Regions from separate parts of the Mesorhizobium sp. 1B3 genome, predicted to be linked through region 1. Evidence: predicted binding sites of a transcription regulator. Region 1 holds the regulator's gene; each other region holds the start of a gene.
What was found. The regulator LexA, encoded in region 1, represses DNA repair genes until DNA is damaged. The targets are predictions, from matches to a motif close to TGTTCNNNNTGTGTTCNG.
Positions count from the first base shown of each region.

Region 2: a site for LexA is predicted at 1,192-1,209, ahead of ACCO56_RS03800 (PA0069 family radical SAM protein). Genes of this name have one in related genera too.
Region 3: a site for LexA is predicted at 1,779-1,796, ahead of uvrA (excinuclease ABC subunit UvrA). Genes of this name have one in related genera too.
Region 4: a site for LexA is predicted at 1,463-1,480, ahead of ACCO56_RS30075 (helicase-related protein). Genes of this name have one in related genera too.

Region 1 is NZ_JBJHDO010000004.1:199,417-202,828, forward strand. Features, by position in the region: gene ACCO56_RS12975 (ComEC/Rec2 family competence protein) at 1-597, shown strand, start outside; gene lexA (transcriptional repressor LexA) at 554-1,276, opposite strand; gene ACCO56_RS12985 (molybdopterin molybdotransferase MoeA) at 1,411-2,616, opposite strand; gene moaC (cyclic pyranopterin monophosphate synthase MoaC) at 2,613-3,110, opposite strand; gene trpC (indole-3-glycerol phosphate synthase TrpC) at 3,112-3,412, opposite strand, start outside.
Region 2 is NZ_JBJHDO010000001.1:802,152-805,563, reverse strand. Features, by position in the region: gene ACCO56_RS03815 (4-(cytidine 5'-diphospho)-2-C-methyl-D-erythritol kinase) at 1-50, shown strand, start outside; gene moaB (molybdenum cofactor biosynthesis protein B) at 43-594, shown strand; gene ACCO56_RS03805 (glycosyltransferase) at 604-1,119, opposite strand; gene ACCO56_RS03800 (PA0069 family radical SAM protein) at 1,284-2,438, shown strand; gene ACCO56_RS03795 (ribonuclease HII) at 2,565-3,260, shown strand; gene ACCO56_RS03790 (adenylate/guanylate cyclase domain-containing protein) at 3,326-3,412, shown strand, end outside.
Region 3 is NZ_JBJHDO010000004.1:90,304-93,715, forward strand. Features, by position in the region: gene uvrA (excinuclease ABC subunit UvrA) at 1-1,618, opposite strand, end outside; gene ACCO56_RS12445 (N-acetyltransferase family protein) at 2,263-2,754, opposite strand; gene ACCO56_RS12450 (hypothetical protein) at 2,788-3,072, opposite strand; gene ssb (single-stranded DNA-binding protein) at 3,352-3,412, shown strand, end outside.
Region 4 is NZ_JBJHDO010000017.1:39,984-43,395, forward strand. Features, by position in the region: gene ACCO56_RS30075 (helicase-related protein) at 1-1,211, opposite strand, end outside; gene aqpZ (aquaporin Z) at 2,028-2,717, shown strand; gene phbB (acetoacetyl-CoA reductase) at 2,797-3,412, opposite strand, start outside.

The DNA.
Region 1 (3,412 bases):
ACCGTCGAGGATTGGAAACGGGCAACGTTGTCCGAAGCGCTGGCTAAGCCGCGGCAGAGCAAGGCAGCCGATGCCAAGCCGGAAGGGACCGAGCCTAGCCAAGGGCAATCGTCGGCTACGGAAAACCGGGTGCCGGTCATCCCGCTAAGCGATCTCACGGAGAACGACGGTTTTTATTGTGACGCCGGGCTTTGCGTGCTGCGCCATCGATCCGGCAAGCTCGTGATACATGCGGCCCATGCCTCGCTTGCTGCTCCGTTCTGTCGGGAAGCGGTTCTGATCGTCATCGATGACGCGACCGCCGAAAATCCTTGCTCGGTTAAGACAGTCCTGACCAAACGGCATTTGGCGCGGCACGGTGCTGCCACCATTGACCGCCTGCAGGACGAGGTCCCACAGGATGTTCGCCTCTCCCTGACCCGGCCCTATCGGCCCTGGCATCACCATCGCCAATTCTCGCGGGAAGCACGCGGGATCGCGCCATTCAAGCCGAAGAAACGCGAAGCTGAAGTCGCAGGACAGACGAAGGGCCCGATCTCGCAAGGCCGGAAAGCTAGTATCTCCGGATCAGGCCGATCAGGCGCCCCTGTACCTTGACCCTGTCCGGGCCAAAGATTCGTGTTTCATAGGCGGGATTCGCCGCTTCCAGCGCGATCGAAGCACCCTTGCGACGGAAACGCTTGAGGGTGGCCTCCTCGTCGTCCACGAGGGCAACGACGATCTCGCCAGGATTGGCTGTGTTCGTGTTGCGAATGATGACCGTGTCGCCGTCGAAAATGCCTGCCTCGATCATGGAATCGCCCTTGACCTCCAGGGCATAGTGTTCCCCGCCTGAAATCATTTCCGGAGGCACAGAGATGGAATGTGTCTTGTGCTGGATCGCATCGATCGGCACGCCTGCCGCGATGCGGCCCATCACGGGGATCGAGACCGCCGCAACCGTGTCGTCGTTGCTGCCGGTCATCTGAGGGCGCGTCGGTGCCGGGGCGGGCTTCTTTCCCAAGCTGCCTTCGATCACGCTTGGCGAAAACTTGCGCGCCGGCGCGAGGCCGGGAGCTATCGAATCGGGCAATCGAAGAACCTCGAGCGCCCGAGCCCGATTCGGCAGGCGGCGGATAAAGCCACGCTCCTCGAGCGCCGTAATCAGCCGATGGATGCCGGATTTGGACGCGAGATCCAACGCCTCCTTCATCTCGTCGAAAGATGGCGGGATGCCCGCTTCCTTCAGCCTCTCGTGGATGAACAGGAGCAGCTCGTGTTGCTTGCGTGTCAGCATTCCGTTCCCCGTGGAATCGCGCCAAAACAAAACCAGAACGAACACTATCTGTTCCAGTTGTGTTCTGCAATCGTTTAAATTTTGGTGTAAGTGCCAGGGGCTTGTCCGCGTCCGGCCGCCCGGTCACCGCAAGATCAGCGCAAGAAGAGAACGCGGCAGCGCGCGCCTGCCTCCGCCGCAGGCGCATTGGGTTCGCGGACGATAAGCGCGTTCGAGTTCGCCAGCGTGCGCAACATCGACGAATCCTGGACATGGAAGGGCGTGGCGATCAGCCGCCCGCCGGCGTCCTCGATGGTGGCGCGCACATAATCCTGCCGCTGGTCGTTTGCCTCCATCGCCGCCCCGAGAAGCGCATCTCGCACGTCCGGTTCATGGGAAAGGCCGCCAAGCTGCGCGAGAAGTGGCTTGAGAAAGAGATGCGAGCAGACCAGGCTGGCAACTGGATTGCCGGGGAGGCCCAGCACCCGTGTGGATCCCAGCCGGCCGAACATCAATGGTTTGCCGGGTCTCATGGCGATCTTCCAGAAATCCAGCGCCATTCCCTCACCGGCCAACACGTCGTGGACGAGGTCGTGATCGCCGACGGAGGCACCACCCAGGGTGACGATCACGTCGACCGAGGCATCGAGAGCTCGCCTGACCCGTGACGCGATGGCGTCGCGGCGATCAGGTGCGATCCCCAGGTCGACGGCTTCCGCCCCGATCGACTTTGCGACCGCCGCCACGCCATAGGCGTTCGAGGAGATGATCTGGGTGGGGCCGGCCTCGCTTCCGGGCGGCAGCAACTCGTCGCCGGTCGCAATGATGGCAATGCGCGGCCGTCTAACGACGCCGAGGGCAGTGTGATTGGCCGAGGCAGCCAGCGAGAGCGCGGCCGGATCAAGGACGCGGCCGGCTTGGAGCAGTTCGTCGCCTTCGACGAAATCCAGGCCACGACGGCGGATGTGCCGGCCGGAAGTGACCGGCTCGGTGGCCTCGATGAAACCGCCGTGCAACTTTCGAGCGTTCTCCTGGATCAGGATCGCGTCGGCGCCTTCCGGCACCGGCGCGCCGGTAAAAATGCGCACTGCCTGGCCGGCATTCACCTTACCAGGAAACAGTTTGCCGGCGGGCGCCTCGCCGATCACTCGCAGTCGTGCGGGAGCGGCCGCCACGTCGGCCGCGCGCACCGCATAGCCGTCCATTGCCGAAGCGTCGAATGGGGGCTGGGTACGCAATGCCCGCAGTGGCGCGGCGAGCACGCGGCCAGCCGCCTCGTGGAGGGGGAGCGTTTCCGCTGGACCCGGCTTTGCGCCTTCGACCACCCGCGCCAGCGCCTCCGCCACGGGCAGCAAGCTCATGACCTCTGTTCCTCGATATTGTAGTCGCCGGATTTGCCGCCCGACTTGGCGATCAGCCGGACATCCCTGATCACCATGCCGCGGTCGACGGCCTTGGCCATATCGTAGATCGTGAGACAGGCAACCGACACGGCGGTCAGGGCCTCCATCTCGACGCCGGTCTTGCCGGTCACGCGCGCAAGGGCCTTGACGCGTAGGCCAGGCAAGGCCTCGTCGGGTTCGATGTCGACCGAAACCTTGGTGAGCAGCAGCGGATGGCAGAGCGGAATGAGCTCGTGCGTCTTCTTGGCGGCCATGATGCCGGCTATGCGCGCGGTCCCCATGACGTCGCCCTTTTTGGCATCGCCGTCGAGGATCATGCGCAATGTTTCGGCGCGCATGGTCACGGTGCCTTCCGCGATTGCCGTGCGCGCGGTCTCCGCCTTGGCTCCAACGTCGACCATATGCGCCTCGCCGGAAGCATCAATATGGGTCAGGCCGCTCTTCCCGTTCATCTCAGCCGGCGCCATGAAGCAGAGCGCGAGTAGCCGCAGCGACGTCGGCTTGGCGCATCAGGCTCTCGCCGACGAGGAAGGCACCGATGCCGTGGCGGGCGAGGCGTTGGCAATCCGCATGGGTGAAGATCCCGCTCTCGCCGACGAGCAAGCGATCGGAGGGCACCATGCCGGCGAGCCGTTCCGACGTTTCTAGGCTCGTTTCGAAAGTTCGGAGATTCCGATTATTGATGCCGAGGAGCCGTGAGGAGAGCCGCAGGGCCCGCTCCATCTCGGCCTCGTCATGGACTTCGATCAGCACG
Region 2 (3,412 bases), on a different contig from region 1:
TCGTGGTAGCGACAAGGAGTACGGCCTCGGGAGAAAGCTTCGATGGTTGAGAATGTCCGCCCCTTCATTCCAGTCAGGATCGCGGTGCTGACAGTATCGGACACCCGTACCCTTGCCGACGACAAGTCCGGTCAGACACTAGCCGATCGCGTCAGGGAAGCCGGTCATATCCTGTCGGACCGCCGGATCGTTCCGGACGACAAGGAAGAGATCCGGTCCTGTGTGCTCTCCTGGTCCAAGGATCCGGGGATCGACGTGGTCATCACCACGGGCGGAACCGGCTTCACGGGTCGCGACGTCACGCCCGAGGCGCTCGAGCCGATCTTCGAGAAGCGCATGGATGGCTTCTCCCAGGTTTTTCACGGCATCTCTTACGACAAGATCGGAACATCGACGATCCAGTCGCGCGCCACCGGTGGCGTCGTCAACGCGACCTTCGTCTTCGTGCTGCCCGGATCGCCGGGCGCCTGCAAGGATGCTTGGGACGGTATCCTCAAGGCCCAACTCGACTATCGGCATATGCCATGCAATTTCGTGGAGATCATGCCGCGGCTCGATGAGCATCTGAAACGCGGCGGCGAAAAGACAGCTTAAGGAAACCGGCTACCCTCGTCTTTTCGGGAGGGCGACAGATATCTCTCCCTCCAGGCGCTTCGCGGAGAGCCCTCGCGCGAGCGAACCGGCGTCTCGGGCCCTGCTCGCCAATGCCGCTGCTTGTCTCTTGGTGATCACCAGGCCACAGGCCAATGGCCGATCGCGCCGGAAGAGGCGCGACAGGAACGATGGTCCCGCCCCTCGCGATCTCGAGAACCGGGCGGCCGTAGTCGATGTCGCCATGTGCTCCATCGCGGCTTCTGTCCATCCGTCGGCGAGTTTCGCCCCAGGCTCGATCAAAAGAAGCCAATCGCCTTTCGCCTGGCGTATCCCCGCGGCTATGCCGCCGCTCGCGACAAAATGGCAACCGGCATGTTCCGCCACTCGATCCGTCTGGTCTGACGAACCCTGATCACAGACGATCACTTCGCGCACGACACCCTCGACCGCACCTGAAACCAGCGAGCCCAGCGTCCTCGCCAGCCCTTCCTCGTCGTTCCTCGTTTCGATCAGCACGCTCAGCATACCGGCGCAATAGCGGAAAGACGGGCGCAGAGCCAGATGGACGAGCTCGACCGCAAACGTTCGCAAACTGAAAGTTCTTGATTTGTTCTCATTTGCCGAATAGGAATAATTTCATGAGTATCGCGATTCGACGGAGCGCCGAAAGGCCGTGGGAAAAGGCGAAAGTGGAACAGATCGCCCGCGCTGACATTGCAGCCTTCGGAACAGGAAGGGCTGAAATGGCGAATGCAGTGATCGAGGAAAGCGGCATCCGCGTCAGACCGGAGCGCAATCGTGGCCGCTCGGCGGGGATCAATCCGTCGGGCCGCTTCGAGCCGCTCAGCCGTGATGTCTTCGACGACGGCTGGAATTCCATCGAAGAACTACCGCCGTTCAAGACGGAAGTACAGGTCGAGAAGCCGCGCACGATCATCACGCGCAATGAATCGCCCGACATCTCCTTCGATCGATCAATCAATCCCTACCGCGGCTGTGAGCATGGCTGCGTCTACTGCTTCGCGCGGCCTACCCACGCTTATATGGGGCTTTCGCCGGGGCTCGACTTCGAATCGAAGCTGTTCGCCAAGCCCGACGCCGCGCGGCTGCTCGAGCGCGAGCTTGCCAAGGACGGATACCAGCCCCGCACCATCGCGATCGGCACCAATACGGATCCCTATCAACCGATCGAAAAGCAATACCGCATCATGCGCGAGGTGCTTGAAGTCCTCGAAGCACGCAAGCACCCCGTCGGCATCGTCACCAAGTCGGCGCTCGTCACCCGCGATATCGATATCCTGTCGCGCATGGCGGAACAGGGCCTTTGCAAAGTCGCGCTCTCGGTGACGACACTCGACCGCATGCTCGCCCGCACGATGGAGCCGCGCGCATCCACGCCGACGAAGCGACTGGAAGCCATCAAGCAACTCAGCGAAGCCGGGATCCCTGCTTCCGTTATGGTCGCACCGATCATACCCGGGCTGAACGATCCGGAGATCGAGCGTATCCTCGATGCGGCGCGGGCCGCCGGTGCGCGAAGCGCGGGTTACGTCATCCTGCGGCTGCCGCTGGAGGTGAGCCCGATTTTCAAGGACTGGCTGCTGCGGCACTATCCGGACAAGTATCGACATGTCATGTCGCTGATCCGCTCCATGCGGGACGGCAAGGATTACGATTCAGAGTGGGGCAAGCGGATGAAAGGCAGCGGCCCCTATGCATGGCAGATCGGCCGCCGCTTCGAGATCGCCGCGCGCAGGCTTGGTCTCAACGCCGAGCGTTCGCCGCTCAGGACGGATCTCTTCATCAAGCCCAAGAAGGAAGGCGAGCAGCTGATGCTGCTCTGACGACTTCACTCGCATTCGCAGTCCCGTCTGGCTCCCCTCCCCAGCCGACGGTGCCCTCCCCGACCCGCCGCAAGACGTCCGGGAGGGCTTGCGGAGAATCGGAGCCGATGCGAGCATCGCCGTATTATGGCTCGCCCGCGTTCCGATTCTCCGCTTCTTTTCGAAATCGCCGAAAAGCCCGACTTCTCGATCGAGAGGCGGGCTTTGGCATCCGGCGAATGGCCGGTGGCGGGTCTCGACGAGGCCGGGCGCGGTCCGCTGGCCGGGCCTGTCGTGGCGGCCGCCGTCATCCTCGATCCCGATCGCATCCCCGATGGTCTTGACGATTCCAAGCGTTTGACGGCGCTTCAGCGTGATCAGCTTTTCGACAACATCCTGGCGACGGCCCTTGCCGTATCGCTGTCGTCGATCGCAGCCTCCGGGATCGACCGCATCAACATATTGAGAGCAAGCCTTGAAGCGATGCGCCGCGCGCTGGCCGGATTGAGCGTGACGCCCAGGCTCGCACTCGCCGACGGGCGCGACGTTCCGCCGGGTCTGTGCTGTCCCGGCCGAGCGCTCGTCAAGGGCGACCAGCGCTCGCAGTCCATTGCCGCCGCCTCGATCGTCGCGAAGGTCACGCGCGACCGAATGATGGAACGTTGCGGTCTAGCCGACCAGCGTTATGGATTCGAGGCGCATATGGGCTACGCCACCGAACGCCATCGCGAAGCGATCGTGCTCCACGGGCCGATTGCTCGTTGGCATCGCGTGTCGTTCGCGCCCTTCAAGGAGGGGATCCAAGAAAGCGTTCAAGCCGTTTTTCCCTCTCCGGCGGAATAGAACTGGTGCAACCCGTGCCGGTCCTGGGTTAGTATCGCGCGAACCTCCGGTAAGGGCGACAAGGCATGTCCGATACCCGCCGTAAGCTGACCACCATTTTTTCCGCCGACGTCCAAGGCTACTCCAGACTGATGGAGGCGGACGAAGAGGGT
Region 3 (3,412 bases), 110 kb from region 1:
CGATCGACGGCTCGTCCAGCACGTAGAGCACGCCCGTAAGACCCGACCCTATCTGGGATGCGAGACGTATGCGCTGGCTCTCCCCGCCCGACAGCGTGCCGGAATTGCGCGACAGCGTGAGATAGTCGAGCCCCACATCGTTCAGGAAGCGCAGACGCTCGCGGATCTCCTTCAGGATGCGCACCGCGATCTCGTTCTGCTTGGCGTTGAGAACGTCGGGCAAGTCGGTGAACCAGGCGTCGGCCTTGCGGATCGAAAGTTCGGTGATCTCGCCAATGTGCTTGCCGGCGATCTTCACCGCCAATGCTTCGGGCTTCAGCCTGTAGCCGCGGCAAGCAGGGCAGGGCGTGGCCGACATGAAGCGCTCGATCTCCTCGCGCATCCAGGCCGACTCCGTTTCCTTCCAGCGACGCTCGAGATTGGGAATGACCCCTTCGAATGTCTTTGTCGTCTTATAGGAACGAAGGCCGTCGTCATACTGGAAGGTGACCTCGCGCTCGCCCGTTCCGCGCAGGATCGCCTGCTTGGCCTCCCCCGAAAGATCCTTGAAGCGATCACCTACTTTGAAGCCATAGACCTTTCCGAGCGCTTCCAATGTCTGGGCGTAATAGGGAGAGGTCGATTTGGCCCAGGGGCTGATCGCCCCGTCGCGCAGCGACAGGTTGTCGTCAGGAACCACGAGGTCCGGGTCGATCGCCCGCTGGCTGCCGAGCCCGTCGCAGGTCGGACATGCGCCGAACGGATTGTTGAAGGAAAACAGGCGCGGTTCGATCTCCGGGATCGTGAAGCCCGAGACCGGGCAGGCGAACTTCTCGGAGAACAGGATGCGCTCATGCGTCTCGTTCTTCGATTTGTAAGCCGACTCCCCCGCAGTCTCTTCGGCGGGCAAAGGCTTGTCGGCGAATTCAGCGACAGCCAGGCCGTCGGCGAGTTTCAACGCCGTCTCCAGGCTGTCGGCAAGACGTGCGGCGAGATCCGGCCGCACGACAATGCGGTCCACCACGACGTCGATGTCGTGCTTGTATTTCTTGTCCAGCGCCGGGACATCGGCGATCTCGTAGAAGACGCCATCCACCTTGACGCGTTGGAAGCCCTTCTTCTGGAGCTCCAGCAGTTCCTTCCTGTATTCGCCCTTCCGGCCGCGGACGATCGGCGCCAGCAGGTAAAGCCGTGTGCCTTCTTCGATATCCAGCACGCGATCGACCATCTGGGAGACTGTCTGGCTTTCGATCGGCAGCCCCGTGGCCGGAGAATAGGGAACACCGACGCGCGCGTAGAGCAGGCGCATATAGTCGTAGATTTCGGTAACCGTGCCGACCGTCGAACGCGGATTGCGCGACGTTGTCTTCTGTTCGATCGAGATGGCGGGAGACAGGCCGTCGATCTGGTCGACGTCCGGCTTCTGCATCATTTCCAGGAACTGCCGGGCATAGGCCGAAAGGCTTTCGACGTAGCGACGTTGGCCCTCGGCGTAGATCGTATCGAACGCCAGCGACGACTTGCCGGATCCCGACAGGCCGGTCATGACGATCAGCCGATCCCTCGGCAGATCGAGATCGACATTCTTCAGATTGTGCTCGCGCGCTCCGCGAATGGAAATGTACTTATGATCGGCCATCGCCGGTCCGCCGCCTGTCTCGTGAGTTGGGATGGCTGGGATCGCTCCGGCCAGTCCCTATGTAAGCATTTTCGCCGCTCCGTCGAGGCCCTGCCTTGTGGTGGCGCGGGAGCCGCCGGCAGGTTTGGTCTAGGAGCTTGAATGCGGAAGGGCAAGCAAAAAGAACAAAGGCCGAACAGGCTCCTGACAAAGCAACAGGAAGGCATCCTGTGACGATCACAATTTGGCTTTCCGGCAAGGGAAGTGTTGACGCAGCGGAATGTCAGGGGCAGAATTCAGCGGTCCCCGAAGCCGAGCGTCCAGCGGATGCTCTTCGTGACTGGTTGGGTTTTCGTAACGCTGTCAGGTACGAATAAAACGTTTCGGAAGACATCGTGGAAACAAAAGAGGAGCGGAGGCATGAACCCACCGGACAATCTCGTTTGGCTCCACATGGAAGTGGAGCCGCGGCAGCCCTGATCGCGTTTGACAAGCGCGAAGCTGCTGATCCCCTGACAATCAGAGACTACAGTCGGATCGGCTGAAAGGCCTGCATCCGAATTGAACGTCGGCAGTACAACTCCGACAGCCGGACTAGGAAGTCCGAAAGATGGCCCTGCGAGCCCGAGCGGCGGCAGGGCCTTATTTCTGGGGACGCCAGCGAATTACGGTGCGATACGGCGCACCATCAGGATCTCATCTATTTCCCGGCCCTCGTGAAGGAAGCCGCCCCGGATGCGCCCGATCTCTCGGAAGCCTTCGTTGCGATAGAAGCGAAGGGCTGCAGGGTTTTCCACGCTGGCCGACAATTCCAACTGCCGGATGCCGTTTTCGCGCGCGTAAGTGATCAGCTTGTCGAGCAGCTTCGTCGAAACGCCCGTCCCGCGGTGGCTCTTCTGCACATAGACCATCACAACGGTGGCTCGATGCGCCATCTTGCTGGAGCGCTCCCGCATGAGGCCCATGAGGCCGATGGGCCTCTCGCCGTCGAACGCGACGAAAACGGAATTGCCTGTTATGCGCCGACGCCATTCCTCATCCGGCAGCTTCTCCCAATCTTCCACGCTGCTCGCAAACGACGCCGGTTCGAGACGCAAGGCCTCGAGCCGGATACTCTGGAAAGCCTCGATGTCGTCAGGATCGAGGAGGCGGATCATCGTGAACGCCAATTCGGCACCTGCGGGATCGGACTAACGACGCCGACGTTCCTCTGAATCGGCGCTGCTGGCCCCGATCTGGAACATGACGCTGCCGGAGATCCTGACGTCCCAGTCTCCGACTTTGAAGTAGCCATCGTCCGTGTCGGGGGCCTCCAGCGGCTCGGGGGCAGGCGTGACGATGCTGTAGTTGCCTTCCACGCCGGGCAGGGCATCTGAGGCCTTCTTGCCGGAAACCTGGTCGGCCCAGGCCGGTGCCGCCAGTGAAAGCAACAGCCCTGCGAGTACGTAAGGTCGGTGGAAGCGTCGGCTCGTCATGCAACCCTTATATGCGGCGCTCCCCTGCCAGCCAAGTAACGATCCTGTTTGCCCAGAAGACACAATCAAGGGTTGCATGGAACAGGTCCGAAGGCCTGGAAATCCTGGCTTCTCGATCGCCTCTTGCCAAGCGCCGCAATTCTGGCTAGAACATAAAGAGAACAAACTATTTGTGGACAGGGACCACCTGATACGACCGGACGCGGCGCGCCGGCAAAGGTGATCGGATAGAATGCGCCGACAATTGCTTTTTGTTTCGGACGAGCGCGGAGAAGTATCATGGCGGGTAGCGTCAACAAGGTCATTCTGGTCGGCAATCTAGGCGCGGATCCCGAAATCC
Region 4 (3,412 bases), on a different contig from region 1:
CCGTCGCGGGCGAGATCGAGATAGATCGAGCCGATGAGATCGGCATGCTGTGCGGGCGCTATCTTGCGATAGTCGGGCAGCGCGCAGGCTTCCCATAGCAAAGCCACTCTCTTGTGACCGTGGGCGAGGCCGCGGATCTCGGGATCGCGCGAGAGCTGCTCGAGCGCCTGCTGGTCGACGGCCGGCAGCGCCCGCGTCAGTCCTTCTACCGGCGAGACGGCGTCGATCGAGCGTTTCAGCGCGTCCACGCTCGAGAAATCGAATACCGCTGTGCGCCATTGCAGCACCTTCACCGGATCGAAATCATGGCTTTCGATCTTCTCGACCAGTTCGTCCGGGAACGGATCGACCTGACCGGTGACACCGAAGGTGCCGTCGCGAAGGTGGCGGCCGGCACGGCCGGCGATCTGGCCGAGCTCGGCGGCGGTCAGATCGCGATACTGATAGCCGTCGAATTTCCGGTTCTGCGCGAATGCGACATGGTCGACGTCGAGATTGAGACCCATGCCGATGGCGTCGGTGGCGACGAGATAGTCGACGTCGCCGCTCTGGTAGAGCGCCACCTGCGCGTTACGGGTGCGCGGCGAAAGAGCCCCGAGCACGACGGCCGCGCCGCCGCGCTGGCGGCGGATCAGTTCGGCGATGGCATAGACCTCGTCGGCCGAGAAGGCGACGATGGCCGAGCGGCGCGGCAGACGCGTAAGCTTCTTTGAGCCGGCATAGGCGAGATGCGAAAGCCGCGGGCGCGTCACCACCGAAACCCCCTTGAGCAGGCGTTCCAGGATGCCGCGCATGGTGGCTGCCCCCAGCAGCAACGTCTCCTGGCGGCCGCGCAGATGCAGGATACGGTCGGTGAAGATGTGGCCGCGCTCGAGATCGCCGGCTAACTGCACCTCGTCAATCGCGACAAAGGCCGCATCGGTCTCGCGCGGCATGGCTTCCACCGTGCAGACCGAGTATTTCGCGCCGGCGGGCACGATCTTCTCCTCGCCGGTGATCAGCGCGACTTTGTTTGCACCGACCTTCTCGCAGACACGGCCATAAACTTCGCGCGCGAGCAGCCTGAGCGGCAGGCCGATCAGCCCGCTTTCATGCGCCACCATCCGCTCGATGGCGAGGTGCGTCTTGCCCGTATTGGTTGGACCGAGCACTGCAGTGACGTCCCGGCCGGAGAGCACGAGCGGTTCATTCTGTTTCGGCTGGATGTTCATTAAAGGGTTCAGGCCTTTCGGCTGTCACGCGGCTTCCCGCTCCGGCCCGCCTTCAGCGGTGTCCGGCTCTCATCGTCTCTTCGGCGAGGCTTCGGATTCCGTGCACTTGCATTCCCTGCTCCCTGCCGAAGCGAGGCCATCAGCCCCACGCGGGAAGCCCATTTCCGGTCTTCGCCGCAACCCGCCCCTCGTCGGACACATATAGGAACTTGCGGCGCCTGCAACAGGCAAAATCTTGTCGAGTTAAGCATTGGAACGAGTCTGGAACGAATCGGCGACGAATCGCTGACTCGCGATGATTCAGCTTTTGTTCACCCCTAGATATAGTTTCCATCATCCCGATTCTAACCAGATGCTGAATCGCGTCCTGCGTGTATCCACCAAATCCGGCGCAATGGTTAACAATCTGGCGCGTCCGGATCGCAGACAACCGTCCGGCCTTTCCCAAGATTATGAAATCCTTCATCTTTCTGAACCCGGGATTAACTTTCCGGCAAAGACTGCCGGCTGCTTCGTTAAGATTCGGGCCAAAGCCGGAACGAATCAGCGACGAATCACCGATAAGCGCTTCTTCCGCTTTTGTTCACCGCTAGATGTTGTGTCTGCAAGCTCCGGCGGCCATGCAAGATACCCCTCGACGGATGGACCTCCCCAAAAAGGCTGATCGCTCGTTAATCATTTTGACCTGTTTTGGGACATGCGCGAAAAACTCTGTGACTTTCGGTTGAAACACGCTCGACGATATTGCCTTAGGTCGTAGGCAGCGCTGTTCTCTGCCGACCTGATCAAGACATCGGTGCAAGGAGGGAATTGCCAATGTCCAAGAAGCTGATCGCGGAATTCATCGGCACGTTCTGGCTTGTCTTCGGGGGCTGCGGCAGCGCTGTGCTGGCCGCCGCCTTTCCCGAACTCGGCATCGGGTTGCTCGGCGTGGCGCTGGCCTTCGGTCTCACAGTTCTCACAGGCGCCTATGCCTTCGGAGGCATTTCCGGCGGTCATTTCAATCCGGCCGTTTCGATCGGTCTCGCCGTGGCCGGCCGGTTTCCCGCCAGGAATCTCATCCCCTACATCATCGTCCAGGTGGTCGGCGCCGTTGTCGCGGCCGCGGTGCTCTACCTCGTCGCTTCCGGCAAGTCGGACTTCGCCGGCATCGGCGGCTTCGCCGCGAACGGTTTCGGCGAGCATTCTCCGGGCGGCTATTCACTGACCGCCGCGTTGGTCATCGAGGTGGTGCTCACTTTCATGTTCCTGATGGTTATCCTCGGCGCCACGACGGGGCGCGTGCCGGCCGGCTTCGCGCCGATCGCCATAGGCTTGGCGCTGACGCTGATCCACCTGATATCGATCCCGGTGACGAACACGTCGGTCAACCCCGCACGTTCGACTGGCCAAGCACTTTTCGTCGGCGGCTGGGCTATCCAGCAGCTCTGGCTGTTCTGGCTGGCGCCCATCGTCGGCGGCGCGCTCGCCGGCATCGTGCACAAGGCGGCGCTAGGCGACGATTGATCCATTTCGGCATGCTCGCCCCCTGTATGGAAACGGAGCCTTCGAGCGCCGTTTCCATACAATCCAAATGGGTGGCGTCTCAGGCCAGGTATTGCCCTCCATTGGCCGTGAGGGTGGAGCCGGTAATGAAGCCTGCTTCGTCCGAGGCCAGGAAGACCACGCAACGCGCGATCTCGGCCGCTTCGCCGAGCCGGCCGACCGGGATCTGCGCGACGATCGCCTCGCGCACCTTTTCCGGCACCGCCATCACCATGTCGGTGGCGATGTAGCCCGGGCAGATCGCGTTGACGGTGATGCCGGCTCGGGCGCCTTCCTGGGCGAGTGACTTGGTGAAGCCTAGGTCCCCTGCCTTGGAGGCAGAGTAGTTGACCTGCCCGAACTGGCCTTTCTGGCCGTTGATCGACGAGATGGTGATCACCCGCCCGAACTTGCGCTCGCGCATGCCGTTCCACAGCGGGTGAGTCATGTTGAAGACGCCGTTGAGATTGGTGTTGATCACCTCTGTCCACTGCTCGCGCGTCATCTTATGGAAGGGCGTATCGCGGGTGATGCCGGCATTGTTGACCAGAATGCCGACGGAACCGAGTTCGTCCTCGACCTTGCGGATGCCGTCCACGCAGGCGTCGTAATCGGCTACCGACCATTTGTAGACGGGGATGCCCGTCTGGTCCCTGAACGTCTGCGCCGCCTCGTCA